3 regions of the Catenuloplanes atrovinosus genome follow, and region 2 is predicted to be linked to each of the others. Evidence: riboswitches for the same ligand, from Rfam matches in the RefSeq annotation. Region 2 holds a riboswitch; each other region holds the start of a gene.
The links. A riboswitch is a leader RNA that binds a small molecule or an ion and turns the genes downstream of it on or off. The one in region 2 is predicted to bind cyclic di-AMP.

Region 1: linked by a shared signal. The riboswitch ahead of J2S41_RS34440 (C40 family peptidase) and the one ahead of J2S41_RS24645 (C40 family peptidase) in region 2 are both predicted to bind cyclic di-AMP.
Region 3: linked by a shared signal. The riboswitch ahead of J2S41_RS31825 (coiled-coil domain-containing protein) and the one ahead of J2S41_RS24645 (C40 family peptidase) in region 2 are both predicted to bind cyclic di-AMP.

Annotation. Positions count from the first base shown of each region.
Region 1 covers NZ_JAVDYB010000001.1:7,735,716-7,741,072, forward strand. The annotation lists gene J2S41_RS34430 (C40 family peptidase) at 182-1,051, shown strand; gene J2S41_RS34435 (LamG domain-containing protein) at 1,249-2,070, shown strand; cyclic di-AMP (ydaO/yuaA leader) riboswitch at 2,209-2,382, shown strand; gene J2S41_RS34440 (C40 family peptidase) at 2,445-3,383, shown strand; gene dcd (dCTP deaminase) at 3,484-4,062, opposite strand; gene J2S41_RS34450 (pyridoxamine 5'-phosphate oxidase family protein) at 4,117-4,638, shown strand; tRNA gene J2S41_RS34455 (tRNA-Gly) at 4,686-4,756, shown strand.
Region 2 covers NZ_JAVDYB010000001.1:5,569,684-5,578,949, forward strand. The annotation lists gene ftsL (cell division protein FtsL) at 1-807, opposite strand, end outside; gene rsmH (16S rRNA (cytosine(1402)-N(4))-methyltransferase RsmH) at 889-1,956, opposite strand; gene mraZ (division/cell wall cluster transcriptional repressor MraZ) at 2,138-2,569, opposite strand; gene J2S41_RS24645 (C40 family peptidase) at 3,016-3,510, opposite strand; cyclic di-AMP (ydaO/yuaA leader) riboswitch at 3,516-3,678, opposite strand; gene J2S41_RS24650 (MurT ligase domain-containing protein) at 4,040-5,260, shown strand; gene J2S41_RS24655 (type 1 glutamine amidotransferase) at 5,652-6,359, shown strand; gene J2S41_RS24660 (TVP38/TMEM64 family protein) at 6,481-7,227, shown strand; gene J2S41_RS24665 (ester cyclase) at 7,253-7,645, opposite strand; gene J2S41_RS24670 (AraC family transcriptional regulator) at 7,722-8,699, shown strand; gene J2S41_RS24675 (ArsR/SmtB family transcription factor) at 8,778-9,266, shown strand, end outside.
Region 3 covers NZ_JAVDYB010000001.1:7,140,485-7,149,750, reverse strand. The annotation lists gene J2S41_RS31840 (ABC transporter ATP-binding protein) at 1-489, shown strand, start outside; gene J2S41_RS31835 (HAD family hydrolase) at 703-1,455, shown strand; gene J2S41_RS31830 (glycoside hydrolase family 65 protein) at 1,515-3,881, shown strand; cyclic di-AMP (ydaO/yuaA leader) riboswitch at 4,099-4,229, shown strand; gene J2S41_RS31825 (coiled-coil domain-containing protein) at 4,232-5,227, shown strand; gene J2S41_RS31820 (glycosyl hydrolase) at 5,269-8,190, opposite strand; gene J2S41_RS31815 (HAD family hydrolase) at 8,337-9,017, shown strand; gene J2S41_RS31810 (50S ribosomal protein L36) at 9,171-9,266, opposite strand, start outside.

The sequences.
Region 1 (5,357 bases), 2.2 Mb from region 2:
GGTCCGGCAGACCTCTCACCCCCCACGGAGGCGAGCCACGGTGACGCCCAGGCTCTCGTTGCGTCCCCATCGTGTGTTGACGCGCGCTTTAATCTCGGCCGGCGCGGCTGTTCTCTTCAGCCTGACGCTGCTCTCCACCCCCGCTCATGCTGAGCCCACCCTCGCGGAGATCGAGGCTCAGATGGATGAGAAGTGGGCGGAGCTCGAGCCGACGATCGAGGAGTACAACAAGGTCCACAACGACCTGAAGGCGAACCAGAAGAAGCGGTCCGAGCTCGAAGCGAAGATGAAGCCGCTCAACGACCAGATGAAGGCCGCGGTCGACAAGGTCGGCGTGATGGCCAACCGGTCGTACCGTGCGGGTCCCGCGTCCGGGCTGAACTCGATCCTGCAGACCAGCTCACCCACCGCGCTGACGGACCAGCTGATCTACCTGGACCGGCTGGCCGAGGGCGAGCGGCAGGACATCGAGGCCGTCACCGCCGCCCGCAGCGAGATGGACAAGCAGAAGGCCGCGCTGGACAAGGTCGTCTCCGAGCAGGAGAAGCGGGACAAGGAGCTCGCGGACAAGAAAACGCAGGTCGAGAAGGAACTCGACGAGCTGGAGAAGCTGCAGGAGGAGGCGTACGGCTCGGTGGCCAACGTCCCGAGCAGCGGCAGCACCTCGCCCTCCGACGGCAACTGCTCGTCCTCCGGCGCCAGCGGCGTGGCCGCGACCGTCGTGGCGACCGCGTGTGCGCAGCTCGGCAAGCCGTACGTGTTCGGCGCGGCCGGCCCGGGCTCGTTCGACTGCTCCGGTCTGGTCGCGTTCTCCTACGCGGCGGCCGGCATCAGCCTGCCGCACAGCACCGTCTCGCAGTGGAACATGGGGACGTCGATACCCGCGGACCAGGCCCAGAAGGGCGACGTGGTGTTCTTCAACAGCAGCCTCAGCCACGACGGCATCTACCTCGGTAACGGCATGATGGTGCACGCGCCGCAGCCGGGCATGTCGGTCGAGGTGCTGCGCATCGACGTGATGCCGGTGGTCGGCTTCCGCCGGTACGGCTGACGCCGCGCCGTTTCGCAGTGGAGCCCTCGCCGGACGTACCGGCGAGGGCTCCTGCTTTTGCATGATTTTTGCGGCCGGCTGCGGTGGGTGGGCCGGGCGGCGGGACCGGCAATACCCACAATGGGGGAATGTCGGATTCACGCCGTATGCCAGTAATGCTGACCGGCCGGGTGGCTGCGGTCGCCGTGGGAGGTGCGGTGCTCGCACTGCTCACGGGCGCGGTGGTGGTGTCCGGCGGGTCGCCAGCGCCGTCGCCGTCCTCCACGGCGTCCGCGCCGCCGGCCTCCCCCTCACCCTCGCGCTCGGCCGCCGTGTTCTCGCCGGAGGCCTTCGTGGACGAGGAGACCACCTCGGCTCCGTCCGAGGTGGCGCGGGCCGCGGCCGGGCCGATCGCGGTCCGGTACACGTTCGACGGCGGTGCGGGCCGGCAGTTCCTGGACCTCACCGGCCGGTACGGCATGCGCGCGCGGACCGCGGTCGGCGGCGTGCTCGGCCTCGCCCGGCACGGTGCCGGCTGGGCCGCGGCCTTCCCGGCGCGCTGCACCGCGCTGCCGCAGAACTGCCCGCGCGCGATCCTGGAGGGCGGCCACCCCGCCGCGCTCAACCCCGGCACCCGGCGGTTCCAGTACGGCGCGTCCGTGCTGATGCGGCCCACCGACACCTCGGCCGGCGCGAACGTGCTGCAGAAGGGCTTCTCGGTCGGCGGCGGCACCCAGTACAAGCTGCAGGTGGACGGGATCGCCGGCCGGCCGAGCTGCGTGGTGGCCAGCCCGACCCGCATCTACCGGGTGATCGCGCCGGTGCGGGTGGCCGACGGGCGGTGGCACACGGTCGGATGCGTGCGGAACCGCGGCACGCTGTCGATCAGGGTCGACGGGGCGGCGCGCGGCACCGTCAAGCTCCCGGTCCGGCTGTCCATCGCGAATACCGAGCCGCTGCGAATCGGCGGGAAGAGTGTGACGGCCAACAACGATCAATATGCCGGCCAGATCGACGATGTATACGTGACGATCAATTAACGGACAGTTGCATAACGTACCGCGACGGCGTTTGTACGTACCGATTTTTGAGGTAGATCGGCTTGCGGCGTCCGTTTTGCCTCTCTAATCTTGGGGATCGCCAGGCTCGACGACGCGCGATCACCCCCGGTCGCCGCGAGCCTGACACCGCCGAATCATTCACTCGGATGAACCGGGGACCCAAGGCGCACTTGGGGTGAATCCGTCGGCCACCCACCGACGGTAGGGCGATGACCCTGTGGTGAGCGCTTCTGCACCGGCCTCACCCGCCCGAACCCGTCAGCTAACCCGGTAGGCGGTCAGGGACACGAGGGAGCAAGACTTCGGTGGCAGGCATTGCCGCACTCCGAAATCGGTCCGTCATAGTCGGTGCGATGTGCGCGCTGACCACCGCCCTGGTGGTCACGCTCGGCGGCACCGCCGCCCACGCGGAACCGACCGTGGCGGAGGTGGAGAAGCAGATCGACGAGGCGTGGACCGAGCTCGAGCCTACGATCGAGAAGCACAACTCCACCCGCCAGGAGCTGCAGAAGAAGAAAAAGCAGGCGGAGGTGCTGGGCACCAGGATTCAGCCGCTGCAGGCGGAGGTCGACCTGGTCATGGGCCGGGTCGGCGTGATCGCGGCGGAGGAGTACAAGACCGGCCCGGCGAGCACGCTCGGATCCATCCTGCTGACCGGCTCGCCCACCACGCTGACCAACCAGCTGGAGCTGCTCGACCACTTCGCCCGGACCCAGGGCCGCGACATCGCCGAGGTCGTCGAGCTGAAGGAGCAGCTGGAGGCGGAGAAGGCGCCGCTGGACGCGCTCATCGCCGACCTCACCACGCAGGAGGCGGAGCTCAGCCAGAAGACCAAGGAGATCAACGCCAAGGTCGACGAGCTGCAGAAGCTCCGGCTCCAGGTCTACGGCAACGGCGGCGGCGGCGAGCTGGCCCCGGCGCCCTGCCCGTACGAGTACCCCGGCGGCAAGCGCAGCGTCGTGATCAAGTTCGCGTGCGCGCAGATCGGCAAGCCGTACGTCTGGGGTGCGGCCGGCCCGGACGCCTTCGACTGCTCCGGCCTGATGCTCGCGGCGTACGCGCAGATCGGCATGTCCTTCCCGCACAACGCGGCCGCGCAGCGCGGGCTGATGAAGTCGGTCAGCCGCGACGAACTACAGGTGGCCGACTTCGTCTTCTACCGCGCCGACCTCAGTCACGTCGGCATGTACGCGGGCAACGGCTGGGTGGTGCACGCACCCAACCCGGCGGAACCGGTACGGATGATGAAGATGGACGCGATGCCGGTGCACAGCTTCGGCAGCCCGCTCTAACCCGTACGACGTGGAAGGCCGCCCTGCAGGGCGGCCTTTCTCATGCCGGCCTTTCTCATGCCGGCCTTTCTCATGCCGGCGACTCTCATGCCGGCGGCGCTCATGCCGTCGGCCAGGTGCGCCAGTTGCGCCAGGAGCGGCTCGGCGTGGGGCCGCGCTGGCCCTGGTAGCGGGAGCCGTAGACCTCCGAGCCGTACGGATGCTCGGCCGGCGACGACAGCCGGAAGATGCACAGCTGCCCGATCTTCATGCCCGGCCACAGCGTGATCGGCAGATTCGCCACGTTCGACAACTCCAGCGTGACGTGGCCGCTGAAGCCCGGGTCGATGAAGCCGGCCGTCGAGTGCGTCAGCAGACCCAGCCGGCCCAGGCTGCTCTTGCCCTCCAGCCGCCCGGCCAACTGGTCACCCAGCGAGATCACCTCCAGCGTGGAGGCCAGCACGAACTCCCCCGGGTGCAGCACGAACGGCTGACCCACCGGCACCTCGACCTCGGACGTGAGATCGTCCTGCTGCACGGACGGGTCGATATGCGTGTACAGGTGATTGTTGAAGACCCGGAACAGCCGGTCGAGCCGCACGTCGATGCTGGACGGCTGGACCAGCGCGGCCTCGAACGGATCGAGCGCCAGCGTGCCAGCCTTGATCTCGGCGACCAGATCCCGGTCGGAAAGCAGCATCCGGACACCTTAACCAAGCTGGCCGTTAGAACGCATGTTCGATAGGATTGCGGCATGGCTACCTGGACCGCTTTCGCCTCGTCACAGCCCGGTTTGGCCGCCGCCATCCGCTCCCTCATGCAGCAGTACGGTCCGGGCCTCGGCTACCTCGCCACCGTCCGCTCCGACGGCGGCCCCCGCGTCCACCCCGTCAGCCCCGTCATCACCGACGAGGGCCTCTTCTGCTTCATCGTCGACTCCCCCAAGCGCCGCGACCTCGACCGCGACGGCCGCTACGCGCTGCACAGCTTCCCGCCCGAGGACAGCGACGACGAGGCCTACCTCGCCGGCCACGCCCACGCCGTCACCGACCTCGCCCGCATCACCCGCCTCGCCGGCGACCTCCGCGCCGAACCCCACGTCGACTGGCGCCTCTACGAATTCACCATCGACGTCGCCATGCTCGCCCGCCACGGCCGCGGCGGCGCCACCCCCCTCGCCACCGACACCACCGCCCGCCCCGCCGTCCAGGTCTGGCGCGACCACGCCCCCTCCGTCGAAATCGTCATCGCCGCCTCCGGCGACTCACAGGCATAGGCGCTCGCGTACGGATCGGGCAACCAGGTAGAGTGGGTCCGCACCACGCGGGTGTAGTTCAATGGCAGAACATCAGCTTCCCAAGCTGACAGTGCGGGTTCGATTCCCGTCACCCGCTCGTCGTCGGAGCCCTGCTCGCGGAGTGCGCGAGCCGGGGCCTTCTCGCATTCTGCTCCGGGGCCGAGCCCCGGAAACCCCACGTCCCGGTGGTTGCGTTCATCGGTGACCTGGGGGCAGCGGTATCGACCGTCGCCGATGAGATCGGCACACGTTACCCGCTCGGCGGCGACGCGACTCTCGCGCTCCGCGCCGAAGAGCCGGCTGCGTGCCACCAACGTGCCATCAGACTGGTAGATCAGCGGGCGCGTGGGTAGCGCCCGCAGCCTCCATGTGGTGATAGACGACCTGGTCGAGCGATTGTTGAGCGTCTTCGGTCCAGGTTGTGCTGCTTCGTGGCGTTCTGCGCTGCCCTCGGCGGGTGGGTGAGAGGACTATCGTTGTGTGGGGTGGCTGGTGGGAGGGGGCGTTGCCATGAGCGCTGAGGGTGTGCGGGCGCCTGCTGGGTCTCGATATGGGGATCAGCGACCGTATGTGGTGGTGGCGGATTTGGCGGATCTGCACGGGCCGACGGATGGTGCGGCTCGACCGGCGGTTGAACTGGTCGGGTAAGGCGGTGTACGACCTGGATAACCCGCGTCGCCTGGCGAGCATGTACGAGA
Region 2 (9,266 bases):
GCCCACCACGCCGGCCACCACGGTGACCAGGATGCCGGCGATGAACGGCGCGCGCGGCACCGCCACCGGTCGCGGCGGCGTGACCCGCAGCCGGGGCGCGGGCGGCTCCTCGTGCACCGGCTCGGCCGGCTCCACCAGGACGTGGATCTCCTCCGGCTCCAGGGCGGCGCTGCCCTCGGTGCCGTACCGGCGGCCCCGCGCCGCCGACAGGTCGACCGGCTCGGCCGCGGTCGCCCGCGGCTCGCGCCGCGCGTCCCGGTCGGCCCGGTCCGGCGTGCGGGAGCCACCCGCACCCCGGACCGACGCCCGGTCGGCCCGCTCGATCCGCTCCGCGCGAAGGTCCCGGCCGGCCCGCTCGTCCCGCTGCCGGGCACGGTCGTCCCGGCGGCCGGCGCGGTCGTCCCGCTCCGCCCGCGCGGGCCGGGCCGGTCGCTCGTCGCGGGCCCGGCGCGCCGGGCGGTCCGGCGTGGACGCCCCGGCGGAGTCCGGCGTGGTTTCGGCCGCCCGCCGGCGGCGCTCGATGCGCTCCAGCGAGCTCAGTCGCTCGACACGCTGCGGACCCTCCTGGTCCGCAGCGCCCAGGTCCGTGGTGGACGGTGCCGCGGCCCCCCGGCCACGTGCCCCGTTGAGGCGCTCCGCGCGTCGCCCGGCCCCGATGCCGCGCACGATCGCCTCCTGGCCGCCGGATCGCGGCGAGCCCTCGGCCGGTGCCCACTGCGCCGCGGTCCGGCCCCCCGACCGCGGTGCGCGCTGCACCGTCTCGCGCCCGGCGCCGATGTCGCCCCGGTCGCGCTTGTTGACGTTCATGTCCCTCCCCCTCGGTCTTCTCGTCCCGTCGTTCCCCTGGACTCGGCGAGGGCCCTGCCCGTCCCCGCCGACCCCGCCGTCCTATGCGGACGACTCCGGCGCCCCCGCGCCGGGCCGGCGAGGCCTCCTGGACCGTTCGCGGACGGTCCCGGTGTCCCCACCGGCGATGCGTTCCACGGCGCGCAGCCGCACCGAGGCGGCCCGCGGGTTCTCCGCGACCTCCTCCTCGGTGGCCTGCTCCGCGCCACGGGTGAGTAGTCGCAGCGTGGGCCCGGTGCCGGGCAGCTCGACCGGGAGGTCGATCGGTCCGGTGCTCCGGGCTCGCGCCGCGAACGCCTGCTTGACGATGCGGTCCTCGAGCGACTGGTAGGACATGACGACTATTCGCCCGCCCGGTGCCAGCGCGTCGAGGGCCGCCGGTAGCGCCGCTTCGAGGGCGGCGAGTTCGCCATTTACCTCGATCCGCAACGCTTGAAACGTTCTTTTGGCCGGGTTTCCACCGGTACGTCTGGCTGGTGCTGGAATGGAGTCCCGGACCAGCTCGGCGAGCCGGGCCGTGGACGTGATCCGGGAGCGCCCCCGCTCCCGCACGATCGCGGCGGCGATGCGGGTGGCGAACTTCTCCTCGCCGTACACCCGCAGCACCCGGGCCAGCGCGCCCGCCTCGTATTCGTTGACCACGTCCGCCGCGGTGACGCCGCGGCCCTGGTCCATCCGCATGTCCAGCGGAGCGTCCTGGGCGTAGGCGAACCCGCGATCGGGCGCGTCGAGCTGTAACGAGGAGACGCCGAGATCGAACAGAGCGCCGTCGATCCGTTCGTAGCCGAGCCGGTCCAGCACGCCGGGCAGCTCGTCGGAGACCGCGTGCACGAGGTGGACCCGGTCGGCGAACCGGGCCAGCCGGTGGCGCGAATGCTCGAGCGCCTCCGTGTCCCGGTCCAGGCCGATCAGCGTCAGCCGGGAGTTCGCGGTCAGGATCGCCTCGGCGTGCCCGCCGAGACCCAGGGTCGTGTCCACATAGACCGGCGCGTCGCCGGCCAGCGCGGGGGCGAGCAGCGCCAGGCACCGCTCCAGCAGCACGGGCACGTGCGTGCCGCGCGCCTGCCACTCCCGGCCCTCGGCCACGAGCTCCGGCTCGGGCACCCCCATGTCGACCCCCATCACCTGGTGACGATTCGATTCACGCAATGCCCGCCAGCAGTGCGACGAAGACCGTACCGCCAGATCCCCATCCGCCCTCCTGGCGTCACCACCGTCGCGCCTGACACCGGGGAAGGGGCGTCAGGAGCGCCGAGCGGCTGGAGATCTCGCAGTACGGGTTTCCCGTCGACTACAGCCCGCCGGGCAGCACCCCCTCCCCGATGTCCGCGAAGTCGTCCTCGCTCTCCGCCAGGTACGACTCCCAGGCCGCCTTGTCCCAGATCTCCACCCGGGTGCTGGCACCGATCACGACCAGCTCACGGTCGAGCCCCGCATACTCCCGCAGGTGGGCCGGGATGGTCACCCGGCCCTGCTTGTCCGGAACCTCGTCGTGCGCGCTGGCGAAGAAGACCCGGCTGTAGGCCCGCGCCGCCTTGTGCGTCATCGGTGCGGCCCGCAGCTCCCCCGAGATCCGCTGGAACTCGGGCATCGGGAAGACGTAGAGGCAGCGCTCCTGCCCTTTCGTGATCACGACACCTCCCGCCAGCTCGTCCCGGAACTTGGCCGGGAGGATCAGCCGGCCCTTGTCGTCCAGGCGCGGGGTGTGCGTGCCGAGAAACACTCGCGGCTCACCCCCTCGCCCTTGCCGGCGGCATTCGCGGTGCCGCTGATCACTCGGGCCGGCGGGCTCTCCACGACCCCGCCATGTGGCCCCACTTTACTCCACTTCCCTCCACCCGCAACCGGAATCAGCGCGTCGTCAAGGGGTGTGGGCGTGCAAAAGAGCACGTCACGCAGGGTTGCGCTCGGTGGAGGGGTTCCATCCCGTACGCCCGTCCGGTTTCCGACATCCGTACGGATCGACGTTCTCGCCGCACCTTTTATACGGATTTTTCGGGTGGTTTTTCCGCGGTGTGCAGGGCTGGGGATTATTCCGTGGAGGGAAGTGGAGGGATCGCGCGGCCACGTGGCGTGGCCGGATGATCTCCGTGGGTGGCGCCGAACGGTCGCTGCGGAATCGCTGTGAGAATGCGGAAAGGCCCGCCGGACGCGGCGGGCCCTTCCCGGTCAGACGATCCGGCGCACCACGTACGAGCGGGACCAGATCCGGTGCTTGCCGACCCGCACGCCGGGGCGCGGGGCGTCATACATGTAGTCCCCGCCCGCGTAGATCGCGGCGTGGTAGCCGTGCGCGCCCTTGCGGAAGATGAGCAGGTCACCGGGGCGCGCCTGGGACTTCGGGACCGCCACGCCGTACCGCTGCTGGCGGTTGGCGCTGTGCGGCAGCGCCCGGCCGGCCGCCTTGCGGTAGACGTACATGGTGAACCCGGAGCAGTCGAATCCGCTCGGGTTCGCGCCGCCGTACCGGTACCGCTTCCCGGTGAGGCTCTTGGCGAGCGCGACGACCGCGGCCGCCTTGGCGGCCGGTGCCGCGCTCGCGGGCGCGACGGCGGTGAGCTGGCCGGCCGCGACACAGAGTCCGACCAGCGCGGCGAGCAGGGTGGAGCGCCGGGCCGGATTCCGACGAAGACGCGGAGACCGGACCGGGGAGTGCGCTGTCACGAAAGGAGTCCTTCCGGCGCGCCTGCGGGGTTAGCTGTCGGGTTCGGGCGCCGAAGATGCCCGGCCCGGCCGCGAGAGGTCACGGCCGGGCTTCACCCCCAGGCTCGTAGGACGAGCCGTCATGAATCGGGTGGTTCCCCCGTCCCTGCCCTTCGGTGCCATGTGTGCTGCGAGGTGACGTCGCGTCGCCGGGAACGGGCAGGGTTCGGCGTGTCCCGCGGTCGGCGCGGCCGGCGGGCGGATCGCACACCGGCCCATCGTTTGTAGCGGACGCCGGGAGCAGGTCCTCGTGGTCAAATGATCACGCTCCGAGGTTGGCATGCCCGGCCCGCCGCCCCGACGTGTCGGGTGCCCGATATTCCGCCACCGTTCGGGCGCGCACCACTACCCTCCGTATATCGAGGCCGGTGAAGCTTCCCACACAAATCGAGGTCACACCGCTGCGGTACGTGGTTATCGCCCGGAGACGAACGACCCGGCCGGGAAGCGGTGCCGGTCCGGTAACCTCGCTCGGGTGACGCAAGGCAACATGCCCCTCCGCGCCAAGGTCGCGACCCAGGTCTCCCGCACCGCCGCCGCGCTCTCCCGCGCGGCGGGGCGGGGCGACGGTTCCGTGATCGGTGGCTGGATCGGTCTCAAGATCGATCCCGACCTGCTCGAGCACCTCGCCGCCGGCCGCGCCATCGCGCTGGTCTCCGGCACCAACGGCAAGACCACGACCACCCGGCTCACCGCGGCCGCACTGGGCGTGCTCGGGCCGGTGGCGACCAACTCCTTCGGTGCCAACATGCCCACCGGGCACACCTCCGCGCTGGCCAAGGCCGGCGCCACGCCGTACGCGGTGCTGGAGGTGGACGAGCACTACCTCCCGCAGGTGATCGAGGAGACCCGGCCCCGCGTGGTCGCGCTGCTCAACCTCTCCCGCGACCAGCTCGACCGGGCGAAGGAGGTGGCGATGATGGCTCAGCTCTGGCGCACCACCCTGGCCAAGCACCCGGAGGTCGCGCTCGTCGCCAACGCCGACGACCCGATGATCGTCTGGGCCGCCGGCAACTCACCCACGGTGAGCTGGTTCAGCGCCGGCCAGCGCTGGCAGGACGACTCCTGGGTCTGCCCGGAGTGCGGCTCCACCATCGAGCGCCAGGACGGCCAGTGGTGGTGCACCGGCTGCCCGCTGCGCCGCCCCGCGCCGCAGTGGGTGGTCGAGGACGACGGCGTGCTCGACCCGTCCGGCGCCTGGCACCTGATCCGGCTCCAGCTGCCCGGCCGGGTCAACCTCGGCAACGCGGCCACCGCGCTCGCGGTCGCGGCCGCGTTCGGCATCCGGCCGCTGCAGGCCGTGCCCACGCTCTCCTCGGTCGCGTCGGTGGCCGGCCGCTACGCGCAGGTCGACCGGGACGGGCGCAACATCCGGCTGCTGCTGGCGAAGAACCCGGCGAGCTGGCTCGAGGCGTTCGACATGGCGGACAACGCGCCGACACTGCTGTCCATCAACGCGCGCGACCCCGACGGGCTGGACACGTCCTGGCTGTTCGACGTCGACTTCGCGCCGCTGCGCGGGCGCCAGGTGCTGATCACCGGCGACCGGGCGTTCGACCTCGCGGTCCGGCTGGACGTGAACGACGTGCCCTTCCGGCACGTCCGTTCGTTCGGCGAGGCGATCGCCAGCGTGCCGCCGGGGCGCCTGGAGGTCATCGCCAACTACACCGCCTTCCAAGACATCCGAGCGGAGCTGGACCGTGTCAATTAACCCGGAGTGGAGCGCGCCCGGCCAGGGCGGGCAGAGCTGGGGCGATCAGCCGGCCTACGGCCAGCAGCCACCGGTCCAGGGACAACCGCAGCCGGGGTACGGGCAGCAGCCACCGGCGTACGGCCAGCCACCGGTCCACGGCCAGCCGCCGGCTTACGGACAACCGCCGGTTTACGGACAGCCGCCTCAGCAGCAGCCGGTCTACGGACAGCCGCCGCAGCAGGCACCGGTCTACGGGCAACCGCCCCAGCAGGCACCGGTCTACGGACAGCCGCCGGTCTACGGCCAGCCGCCGGTTCACGGACAGCCGCCGGTTTACGGACAGCCGCCCGCGCAGGGGCAGCAGCAGCCCGGTGGGCAGCCGGCGCCGCAGGGCGCGGGCGGGGACAGCGTGGTCCGGGTGGTGTGGGTCTACCCCGACCTGCTCTCCACCTACGGCGACCGCGGCAACATGCTGATCCTGGCCAAGCGGGCGCAGCAGCGCGGCATCCCGGTGGAGACCATCGAGGTCCGCTCCGACCAGCCACTGCCCACGCACGCGGACGTGTATCTGATCGGCGGCGGCGAGGACGGCCCGCAGGCGCTCGCGGCGCAGCGGCTGAACGCGGACGGCGGCCTGCACCGCGCCGTCAACCAGGGCGCCGCCGTCTTCGCGGTCTGCGCCGGCTACCAGTTGCTCGGCACGTCGTTCTTCGCCAAGGGCGCCAAGTGCCAGGGCCTGGAGCTGATCGACATCTACTCCGACCGGGGCGAGACCCGCGCGGTCGGCGAGCTGGCCGGCGACGTCGACCCGCGCCTCGGCCTGCCGCGGCTGACCGGCTTCGAGAACCACGGCGGGCGCACCCACCTCGGCCCGACCGTCTCGCCGCTGGCCCGGGTCAGCGTCGGCATCGGCAACGACGGCCAAACCGAGGGCGCGTGGCGCGGCAAGATCCTCGGGACGTACTCGCACGGACCCGCGCTGGCCCGCAACCCCGCCATCGCGGACCTGCTGCTGCGCTGGGCGACCGGCTACGACACGCTCCCGCCGGTCGACGACACGTGGCACGATCACCTGCGGAACGAGCGGCTCACCGCCGCCCGGCCGAACCCGGCGTGAGCCGTCGTCCGCCGGCCGCGGTTCCGCTCAGGTTCCCCGGCCGGCGGACGATGGGGTCACTCACCGGCCGCACCGGACCCGACGCCCCACCCAGCCCCCGGATCCACCGATCGGAGACTGTATGACGGACGCCGCCCTCCGCTCCCGGACCACCGTGGCCTCCGGCCTGATGGTCCCGCTCCAGCCGGCTTCCCCGGGCGCGTGCGTTCCGGTGGTTCCCCGGCGCAGCCGGAGGGCGCGGGTCCTGCGGGTCGCCGGGCTGGTGGCGGTCGTCGCGGCGCTCGGCACCGCGGCCGCCACGCTGCCGCTGCACGAGATCCAGGGGGCCGCGCGGTCGCTGGGCTGGGCCGCCGCGTTCGCCATGGCCGGCGTGGGCGCGCTGCTGCTCGCGGTGCTGGTCCCGCGTACCGCCATCTCGCTCGCCTGCGGCGCGCTCCTCGGCCCGGCGCTCGGCTTCGCGGCGGCGATCAGCGCCGCGATGTTGGCCGCCACCGCCACCTACTTCGCGGGCCGCTGGGCCGGGCACGGCCTGCTCGCCTCGCGCGTCGGCGGCCGGTTGCACCGCCTCGACGGCTGGCTCAGCCGCCGCGGTTTCTCGGCCGTGCTGCTGGTCCGGCTGCTTCCGCTGGCGCCGTTCGGCCTGATGGGTTACGCGTACGGCACCACCTCGGTCCGCCGCCGCCACTACCTGCTCGGCACGCTGGTCGCCGCGATCCCGTCGTCGTTCAGCTACGCCGTCCTCGGTGCCGCCGTGATGACGCCCGGCGACCTGAACCCGATCACCTTCGTGCCGGCGGTCTGCGGCGTGCTGCTCACCTCGGCCATCGTCTACCGCTGGCGCCGCACCGCCCGCCGCACCCCGGCCTGAGCCCGGCGGGCGATGCCCGCACCGGTCAGGCGCGCAGCTGCCGCCGGAGCGCCTCGGCGTCGTGCAGGTTCGTCATGTGCGTGAACCGACCGTCCCGGACGCGGTAGACCGCGTACTCCACGGTCTCGAACGAGGCGCCGGTGGGTGCCACGCCCAGCCACTCCTTCACCGGCGTGCCGGTGTTGATCAGCCGGGCGGCCAGGCGGTCGCCGTCGACCACGAGTTCCTGAAGACTCCAGTGGAGATCCGGCACCGCCTCGGTCTCGCCGGTCAGCGCGGCCGCCACCTGGTCCCTGGTGTACCGGTCGCCGTAGTGGGTCACCTCGTCGCCGACGAACTCGTCCAGGCGGTCGAACTCGCGGGCGTTGAGCAGGTCGAGGTAGCGCTGGTAGAACTCGCGCAGGTCGTTGTCGGACATGGTTTCTTCCTCTGCCGGTCGTGTCGTGCCGTTCTCGACGTCCAGCCTGCGCCCGCGGATCGCTACGATCCATAACGTGACGTCCGAGGTTTCTTACGCATCGTCCAGCGGTCGCCGCGCGCCGCTCTGCCCCGGTGACCCGATCGCCGGGGCCGTCAGCCTGCTCCGCCCGCACATCACGATCGACCCCGGCCTGCATGCGGCGGAGCCATGGGCGGTGCGCTTCGACGGGTTCCCGCACGTGCGGATCGGCACCGTCGTGCGCGGCGAGTGCCGACTGCTGCTCGACGGGCACGAGCCGGTGCGGCTGAGCGAGGGCGACATCTACCTGCTGGTCGACCCGCCGTCGCACCTGCTGGCCGGCACCCTTCCCGCGGAGCCGCGGGCCGCGGAGCCGCTGTGGAAGGCCGCGGAGAACGGCGTGGTGCGCATCGGGCCCGCGGCCGAGGAGGCCGCCTACGTGTGCTCCGGGTCGCTGCGATTCGACGAGAGCAACGCCTCGATGCTGATCGACGTCCTGCCCCGAGTCGTCCACGTCAAGGCCACCGACCCGCGCAACCGGCTGCTCGGGTACGTGACCGAACTGCTCGGCACGGAGGTGGCGGGCGACGCGGTGGGCCGCCCGCTGATGCTGGACCACCTCGCGCAGATCCTGTTCGTCCAGGTGCTGCGCGCCTACGGCGAGCGGGCCGACCGGCCCGCCGGCTGGCTGGGCGCGCTGGACGACGACGGCATCGGTGCCGCGCTGCGCGCCATGCACGCCGACACGGCCCGCCGATGGACGCTGCACGATCTGGCCGGCATCGCCACGATGTCCCGCTCCGCGTTCGCCGCGGCCTTCCGGGAGCGGGTCGGCATGCCGCCGCTGGAGTACCTGATCCAGTGGCGGATGGGCCTGGCCCGGGACGCGCTCCGCCGCGACACCCGGTCGATCTCCGAGCTGGCCTTCGCCACCGGATACGAGTCCGAGAGCGCGTTCAGCACCGCGTTCCGCCGGGTGACCGGCTCCTCGCCCCGGCAGTTCCGCGACGCCTCGCGCTGCACTCCGCGCTAGGCGCGCGGCGGCACATCCACAAGAACAATTGCACAAGAAGTCTTGCGCAACTCTTCTTGTGCGTGTCAGGGTGGTCGCATGACGATCGATGGCGTACGCAAGGTCGACGATGCGCGGGTGCTCGCCGCGCTCTCCCATCCGCTCCGCCGCCGGCTGATGGACGTGCTGAAGGTGGACGGCCCGGCCACGGCCAGCGCGCTCGCCGCCGCCACCGGGCAGGCGGTCGGCAACGTCAGCCACCACCTCAAGGTGTTGCGCGAGTGCAACGTCATCGAGGAGGTGCCGGAGCTGGCCCGCGACCGGCGGGAGCGCTGGTGGCGGCTGGTCAGCCGGGGCCTGCGGTGGAGCACGTCGGACTTCCGGGACGACCCGGCGACGGAGGCGGTCGCGGAGGCGGCCCAGTCGATGAACCTGGACTACCACGTCTCGCGGGTCCGGGCCTGGTACGCGGCCGGCGAGGAGGAGCGCGCGCACTGGCGCGACACCGCGTTCAGCGGCGACCAGTGGCTGCGCCTGACCCCCGCCGAGCTGGCCGAGCTGGAGGCGGAGATGCTGGGCGTGATCGAG
Region 3 (9,266 bases), 1.6 Mb from region 2:
CGCGTGGTCTCGCACTACCACGGCGAGCGCATCGTGATCGGGCTGCGCGCGGAGGCGCTCACGCCGGTGGCGCCGGACGCGCCGGGCGACGTGCTCCAGGGTCGCATCCGCTACCTGGAGCACCACGGCCACGAGTCGCTGGCCTTCGTCGACGTGGGCGCCACCGCGGTGCTGGTCGACGAGCTGGGCGGCGCCGCGGTCGAGGTCGACCCGGAGCCGGTCTCGCCGATGCAGCGGCTGGGGCAGGCGGTGCAGCGGTTCACCGGGCGGTTCGGTGAGCGGGCCGAGCAGGAGCAGGCGGCGGGCGGCACCCGGACGAGCGTGCTGAGCGACCCGGGGCGGCACCACCGGCGCCCGGCCGAGCTGGCGGTCCGGCTGGCGCCCTACCCGGCGATCCGCCCGGGCAGCCCGCTGGCGATCGGCGTGCGGATGGACGCGCTGCACTTCTTCGACGAGCGAGGTGACCGGATCGACGTGGGCTGGCGGTGAAGATCAACAATGTGGGTCGAACGGCCCGGGACCGACGGACCCTTTGTGCGATCTCTTGTGCCGGACGGGCGACACGAAAGGTTCAACGTTTTCCCACGGAGGTGGGCTGACCGGCGATAACCTGGGAGAAGGGGCACCATACGAGGCGCCGCGCCCGGGGTTTGACACCGCCGAAATCCGGTTAACTTTCCGTTTCACAGTTAAATTGAGCGGGTGCTTGGTCTTCCACCTCACGTGACTGCCTGTCTGTTCGATCTCGACGGAGTCCTCACCCAGACCGCGCTGGTGCACAACGCGGCCTGGAAGGAGACCTTCGACGAGTACCTGAGCAGGCGCGCCGCGGCGGAGGGCATGCCCTTCGTCCCCTTCGATCCCGGCTCCGACTACCTCATGTACGTGGACGGCCGTCAGCGCGCCGACGGCGTACGAACATTCCTGGCGTCCCGGGGCATCGTGCTCCCGGAGGGCTCCCCGGACGACGGCGTCGACGCCGAGACCGTCAACGGCATCGGAAATCGTAAGAACGTCCTGGTGTTGAAGTACATCGCCGAGGGCAAGGTACTGGTGTACGACGGCTCGGTCACCTACCTGCATGCGGTGCGGGATGCGGGGATGCGGACCGCCGTCGTCTCCGCGAGCGCCAACTGCCGCGACGTGCTGCGCGCGGCCGGCATCGAGGATCTGCTGGAGGAACGGGTCGACGGTGTGGTCGCCCGGGCCGAGGGACTGCCCGGCAAGCCCGCGCCGGACACGTTCCTCGCCGCCGCGAAGAGGCTCGGCGTCGACCCTCGCAACGCGGCGGTTTTCGAGGACGCACTGGCGGGCGTCGAGGCCGGCAGGGCCGGCGGCTTCGGGTTTGTGGTCGGAGTGGACCGGGTCGGGCACGCGGACGCGTTGCGTGCCCACGGCGCCGACATCGTCGTATCGGATCTCGCCGAACTCCTGGACGGCGGCGAGCCCCGATAGGGACGGCAACCCGCCGGTGGTTCACCGACGGGCTCAGATCAACACTGAAAGGGATCGCTGTGATCCGAGAGCGGGCTTATCCGGTCGAGCCCTGGCATGTCCGCGAGACGCGGCTCGACCTCGACGTCCTGGCACAGTCGGAGTCCGTGTTCGCGCTCTCCAACGGCCACATCGGCCTCCGGGCCAACCTGGACGAGGGCGAGCCGCACGGTCTGCCGGGCACGTACCTGAACTCCTTCTACGAGCTCCGGCCGCTGCCCTACGCGGAGGCCGGCTACGGCTTCCCGGAGTCCGGGCAGACGATCGTGAACGTGACGAACGGCAAGCCGATCCGGCTGCTCGTCGACGACGAGCCGTTCGACGTCCGGTACGGCGACCTGGTCTCCCACGAGCGCGTGCTGGACATGCGGGCCGGGACGCTGGAGCGCGAGGTCGAGTGGGTCTCGCCGGCCGGCCGGTCGGTGCGGGTGCGCTCGACCCGGCTGGTGTCGTTCACCCAGCGCGCGATCGCCGCGATCGCCTACGAGGTCGAGCCGGTCAACGGCCCGGCCCGGGTGATCGTGCAGTCCGAGCTGGTGGCGAACGAGCAGTTGCCGCCCACCAAGCGCGACCCCCGGGTCGCGGCGCTGCTGGAGTCGCCGCTGCTGGCGGAGGAGGAGCTCACCCAGGAACTGGGCGGGCTGCTGATCCACAGCACCAAGACGAGCAAGCTGCGGATGGCCGCCGCGATGGAGCACGTGGTGGAGACCGAGGGCCGCCACATGGTCAAGACCGAGGGCAACCCGGACTGGCTGCGCACCACGGTCGCCTGCATGCTCGAGCCGGGTCAGAAGCTGCGGATCGTCAAGTTCATCGCGTACGGCTGGTCGTCGCGCCGCTCGGTGCCCGCGCTGCGGGACCAGGTCGGCGCCGCGCTGGCCAGCGCCCGGCTCACCGGCTGGGACGGGCTGGTCGCGGCGCAGCGGGAGTACCTCGACGCGTTCTGGGACCACTCGGACGTCAAGGTCGAGGGCGACCCGGAGGTGCAGCAGGCGGTGCGCTTCGCGCTGTTCCACGTGCTGCAGGCCGGCGCCCGGGCGGAGATGCGGCCGATCGCGTCGAAGGGGCTCACCGGCCCCGGGTACGACGGCCACACGTTCTGGGACTCGGAGACGTTCGTGCTGCCGGTGCTCACGTACACGCAGCCGGACGCGGCCAAGGACGTGCTGCGCTGGCGGCACGCCACCCTCGACCTGGCCAAGGAGCGGGCCGAGACGCTCGGCCTGCGCGGTGCCGCGTTCCCGTGGCGGACCATCCGCGGGCACGAGTGCTCCGCGTACTGGCCGGCCGGCACCGCCGCGTTCCACATCGCGGCGGACATCGCGGACGCGGCCCGGCGTTACGTGCTCGCCACCGGTGACGAGGACTTCGAGCACGACTACGGCTTCGACCTGCTGATCGAGACGGCCCGGCTGTGGCGTTCGCTCGGCCACCACGACCGGCACGGCCGCTTCCACATCGACGGCGTGACCGGCCCGGACGAGTACACGGCCGTGGTCGACGACAACATCTACACCAACCTGATGGCGCAGCTGAACCTCTACGCCGCGGCGGACGTGGCGCTGAAGTACCCGGACAAGGCCCGGGCGGCCGGCGTCGACGACGAGGAGATCGCCGGCTGGCGGGACGCGGGCGCGGCCGTGCACCTGCCGTACGACCACGAACTGGGCGTGCACCAGCAGTCGGAGGGCTTCACCCGGCTGCAGGAGTGGGACTTCGAGGGCACGCCGCAGGAGAACTACCCGCTGCTGCTCAACTACCCGTACTTCGACCTGTACCGCAAGCAGGTGGTGAAGCAGGCCGACCTGGTCCTCGCGATGCTGTGGCGCGGCGACGCGTTCAGCGACGAGGAGAAGGCGCGCAACTTCGCCTACTACGAGGCCCGGACGGTCCGCGACTCGTCGCTGTCCGCGTGCACCCAGGCGGTGCTGGCGGCGGAGACCGGCCACCTGGAGCTCGCCCACGACTACCTGGGCGAGGCCGCGCTGATGGACCTGCACGACCTGCACAACAACGCGCGCGAGGGCCTGCACGTGGCGTCGCTCGGCGGCTCGTGGATCTCGCTGGTGATGGGCCTCGGCGGCATGCGGGACCACGGCGGCCAGCTGTCGTTCAACCCGCGGCTGCCGGAGCGGATCACCCGGATGGAGTTCGCGTTGCTCTGGCGCGGGCTGCGGCTGCGGGTGGATGTACGCAGCGACGAGGTCACCTATTCGCTGCGTAACGGCACCGGTGAGAAGAGCATCACACTTGTGCACCACGGCGAGCTGGTGACGGTGTCGGCGGACAAGCCGGTGACGATGGGAATCCCGGAGCGGACCCACGTGGGGCCGGAGCCGCACCAGCCCGCGGGCCGCGCACCGGCCCGTCGTGCAAGCTCTCTGTAATTGACTGTTCGACAATTAGTATAGGAAAGGTCGCCCCGATTATCCGGGGCGGCCTTTTCGCATACCGTGTCGATGTGTCTCTATGGTTTCCTGTTATTGAGCGGGCACTTTGCGTCACTATAGGGAATTCTTAAGTTTCCGGATCTAGAGCGGTCGTCCTAGCAGCGACTGGGTAGTCTTGCCGCCGGTCGTCATCGGCGGGCGCGCCCGGTGCCCGTGGCGACCACCGCCAAATCGCTCAGCGAGTCGGGGAACCACGTTCGTGGGGTGAATCCGCGCCAGCGGTAGGGGTGTCGTTCCCATCCCGAACCCGTCAGCTAACCCGGCCGGCGGTTGAGGAGAGGAACATGATGCGCCTACGGCGAATAGCGGCACTCGCCGTGCTGCTGGCGAGCGTTGCCACCGCAGCGTTCGCAGCGCCCGCCTACGCGATCGACGAGGGCGGCACGGAACAGCTCAGGAAGCAGCTCGACGCGGCCAGCAAGGGCTACATCGAGGCGAAGAACAAGCTCGCCGCCTCGGAGAAGCGCCAGAAGGAGCTGACCGAGGAGCTCAAGACCATCGAGGCCGACCTCAAGAAGCGCGAGGAGACGGTGGGCGAGCTGGCCGGCCGGACCTACCGCAACGGTCGCCTCGCCCCCATGGTCGCGATGCTGAACGTCTCCGAGGGCAACGGTTTCATGGACCGTGCGACGTTGCTCGAGACCATGACGATCAACCAGGAGAAGCAGGTACAGAACCTGGTCGAGGCCAAGGACGAGGCCACCCGTGCGAAGTCTGCCATCGAGGCTGAGATCGGTGAGCAGAAGAAGCAGGTCGAGACCATGGACAAGCGGAAGAAGCAGGCGGAGAACGCGCTGAAGGCCGCGGGCGGCGGCGCCGCGGCGAACGTGCAGTCCGGCAGCGGCTCCGCGGCGGTCGCGGTCGCGACCGAGCGCGGCGCGGACGGCTCGTTCCCGGCCGAGAGCTGCACCGTGGACGACCCCACGACCGGCGGCTGCATCACCCCCCGCCTGCTGCACGCCTACCAGCAGACCAAGTCGGCCGGCTTCAACCACTTCGTCTCCTGCTATCGCAGCGCCGAGGACGGTGGTGAGCATCCGCGCGGCCGGGCCTGCGACTGGTCGGCGCAGGCGAGCGGCTTCGGCGGCGTCGCGTTCGGTGCGGACAAGGCCTACGGCGACAACCTGGCCAACTTCTACATCAAGAACGCGGACCGGCTCGGCGTGCTCTACGTGATCTGGTACAGCCGGATCTGGCTACCGTCGAGCGGCTGGCAGTCGTACGCGGGCGGCGGCACCCCGTCCGGTGACCATACGAACCACGTGCATCTATCCGTCATCTGACGTGACGAAGGAGCCCGCGGCACGCGCCGCGGGCTCCTTCGTCACCAGACCCGCACCTCGCCGTACGGAATCAGCGTGACCGGCCCGGTCAGCCCGTAGGCCTGGCGCGGCGCCACGCCGTAGACCGCCGGATCGGCGACCCGCAGCCGGTTGTTCAGCGTGGTCGCCACCTCCACCTCGATCGTGTTCCGGCCCTCGTGCAGGTACGGCCCCACGTCCGCCACCGGGTTCAGCGGGCTCACCGGCACCGCGCGCCCGTTCACGGTCACCCGGGCGGTGTCGAAGACCTCGCCCAGGCCGAGGTACGCCCCGGCGCACGCCGGCACGTCCACCACGGCCGTGTACCGCCCGACGCCGGACACGTCCGCCAGCCCCGGGAGCTCTGTCCACGGCCGCAGCCCGTCCAGCTCCACCGTGTGCGTCACGGAGAGCGTCTCGGTCGCACTGGACCCCGGCCGCCAGTCCGCCACCCGCAGCGTCCACCGGGTGAGCGGGATCGGCGCCGGCACCGCCGGGATCGTCCGGCTCACGGTCCGCCCGTCGTCCAGCGTCGCGGTGTACGTGCCACCGGTCGCGGCGCGCAGCGTCAGCCCGCGCTCCGTGGCCAGCACCCGGTCCGCGGTCGTCGCGGTCACGTGCCGGTTCGCCGCGCCGGGCGCGTCCAGCACCACGATCGCCGACTCGCCCGGCTGCAACGCCACCCGCATCGTCACCCGGTCGCCGTCCGCGGTGTAGACCGCGATCCGCTCACGCGCGCCGGTCCACGGGTCGATCCGGTACGGCACCGCCGTCCGGCTCGACCGCTGCAGCGTCACGTCGTGGTCGATCGCGGCCACCGGCGGCTTGACCGTCTCCGCGTGCTTGCCGTTGACCAGGTAGTAGTAGTCGGTCCCGCGGTCCACCCGGTGCCCGTGCAACAGCGTGGACGTCCGCGCGTAGGAGACGGCCGGCCGCAGCCCGAGGCTCGCCAGCGCGGCGCCGACCTCGGTCTTCGCGGCCACGGTCCGTACCCGGGGCAGCGCGGTCAGCTCGGCCAGCAGCGCGCGCAGCGCGACGTCCTCGTCGCCGGTGGCCCGGCCCGGCACGGTGGCGGCGGACCAGTCGCCGAGCAGCACGACCGGCAGGCCCTGCCGCGCCAGCGCGAGGATTCGGCGCGCGGACGGCAGGTCCAGCGTCGCGGCCGAGCCGGAGAACGGGTCCGGCTCCACCAGCAGCACCCGGTAGGCCGGGCCGTCCGGGGCCAGCCGGCCGTCGCGGACCGTCGCGCTGGGCAGCGCCAGCAGCGGCGCGCTGATCATCTGGTGCGTCCACCCGGACGGTACGCCGTCCGAGGTGAACCAGGACGCGCCGATGCCGGTCTTGCTGTAGCCCTTCTGCCGGAAGACCGCCGCGTCGACCCGGTTCACGCCGATCCGGCCGGCCAGGTGCACCCGGCCCAGGTAGGCGGCCACGTCCGGCGCATGCCGCCAGCTCGGCTGCCGTGGGCCCCACGACTCGGCGTAGCCGATCGCGCCGGAGTACGGCGTGAACGCGGCGAAGCCGGGCCAGGCCGCACCGGGCGCGGTCGCGTACGAGAAGCCGTGGAACACGGTCTGGTTCAGCCCCGCCGCGTACGCGCCACCCATCGTGCGCAGCAGCCTCTTCCACGTGGTGTTGTAGGCGCCGCCCTGGTACGCGCCCGCCTCGCAGGACAGCAGCGCCCGCCCGCCCATGTCCCGCCCACCGGCCAGGCACCGGTAGTCGTCCAGGTTCTTGAACCCCAGCGACTCGCCCTCCGGCACGTCGACCACGGCGGACGCCGCGATCGCGTCCGTCTCCAGCCCGTACGGCTGGGCCCGGAACGTCAGCCCGAGCGAGTGCGCCCAGCGGGTCAGCGGCACGAAGTGGTGCTCGGTGAACAGATCGGAGATCGTCTGCCAGTAGTCCGCGCGCACCCGGCGGCTCGTCGCCGCGTCGAACGCGTAGACCGTCGCCTCCTTCACCCGTACCACCGCGGGCAGGTAGGGGCGCAGGTCGTACCCCCGGCGACGCTGGAATTCGGTGAGCATCGCGGGCGTCCAGTTGAGCGCGTGCGTCTCCAGCTCGATCGAGTCCTCGAAGAGGGAGCCGCCGGCGCGGCGCAGCAGCGCCCGGATGCGCGGCGTGAGCAGCCGCGCCTCCCAGAAGTCGATCACCGCCTGGGTGCCGGCCGCGCTGAAGTGGTCCACCACGTACGCGTCCGGGCTGGTGTGCGGCCCGGACTCCGGCTCCTGCCCGGACCCGCGCTGCCAGTAGGCGAGCACCAGGTAGTCGCCGTCGGCCGGCGCGGTCCAGGTCAGCCGCCCGTCCGTCACGCGCGCGGTGAGGTCGGTGACGGAGTCCGCGGCCAGCCCGGTCTCCTTGCGCGTGGCGTTGGCCGGGTCCACCCGCACCGCCTGCACCGCGATCAGCGTCTGCCGGGTGACGGACGGCGCGGCGGCGGTCACCGAGGCCGGCACCGGGCCGTCGAACGTGCCGCCGGCCGCCACGGTGGCCACGCCGTGCGCCAGCTCCTGCACCGCGGCCGGGCCGTCCGGCGTGACGGTCGGGACCGCGGCCGGCCAGGACGGGCCGATCGTCAGGTCGATGGTGATGCCGCGCCGGGCGGCCTGGTCGAGCGCGGCCTCGACGCCGCGGGTCCACGCCGCGGTGCCCCAGCCGTGACCGGCGGTGTCCAGCGCGGCCTTGTCCCGCACGCTGTGGTGCACGGCCGCGATCTCCGCGCCGCCGAACCCGGCCGCCGCGATCTGGTCCACCTCGCGCCGGATCTCCGCGGGGTCGACCAGCCCGTCCGGCCACCACCAGCGGAAGTACGGCCGTAACCCGGTCGCGGGACGGGCGAAGTCGTTCCGGCCGGTGTCCGCCTCGGCCGGGACCGCGCCCCAGCCGGCCGCCAGCGTGCCCGCTCCCAGAGCCAGCACGGTACGGCGCCTCAGTCCACTCATGTCCGACCTTTCCCCGGGTGCCCGCCGGGTTCGTGAAACGTTTCAACAACGTCGGTTGATACGACCATAGGAACGGACCGGGTCTGTGGTCAATACCTCAGGAAACCCGCGCGACACCGATCCGGCCGCGTGATCGGATGTCCGGCATGGGCACCCTGGTCTTCGATGCGGACGACACGCTGTGGGAGAACAACATCCTCTTCATCCGCGTGGTCGACGACTTCCTCGCCTGGCTGGCGCACCCCACGCTGGAGCACGCCGCGATCCGCGCCGTGCTCAACGACGTCGAGCGCGCCAACGCGGCCACCTACGGGTACGGCAGCCGCGTCTTCCTGCGCAACCTGCGGGAGTGCTTCGAGCGGCTGCACGAGCGCCCGGCCACCGAGGCGGAGCGCCGCGAGATCGAGGAGCTGGCCGCCGCGCTGGTCTTCGACCGGGTCGAGCTGATGCCGGAGGTCGCGGAGACGCTCGCCGACCTCGGCACCCGGCACGAGCTGGCGCTGCTGACCAAGGGCGACGACGCGGAGCAGCGCCGGAAGCTGGCCGCCTCCGGGCTGGCCGGGCACTTCGGCAGCGTGCACGTGGTGCGGGAGAAGGACCTCGCCACCTACCTGCGGCTGACCGAGTCGATGGCGTTCGACCCGGCCGACACCTGGATGATCGGGAACTCTCCGAAGTCGGACATCATCCCGGCGCGCCGGGCCGGGTGGAACGCGGTCTTCATCCCGCACCCGCACACCTGGGAGCTGGAGCACGCCGCCCTCGACCCGGCCGACACCGGCGTGCTCGAGCTGCCGTCGTTCACCGCGCTGCGCAAGCACTTCTAGGGCGACCGGCGCGGCTTGCGGATCTTCGCCGGCCTCGGGCGTGGCCCGGGTGCCGCCTGCCCGCACGTCGGGGAAGCAGTATGTGGACTTCCGCGCCGCACGCCGGACGACACCCGCACCTCGCCTCGGCTCGACGAGATCCACAGGCCCGTCCTAGCCCTGCCGGCCGTTCCAGCGGGGGTTGCGGCGGTTGACGACCGTGACGCGGCCGCGGCGGCGGACCACCTGCGAGCCGGGCTTGCGGGCGAG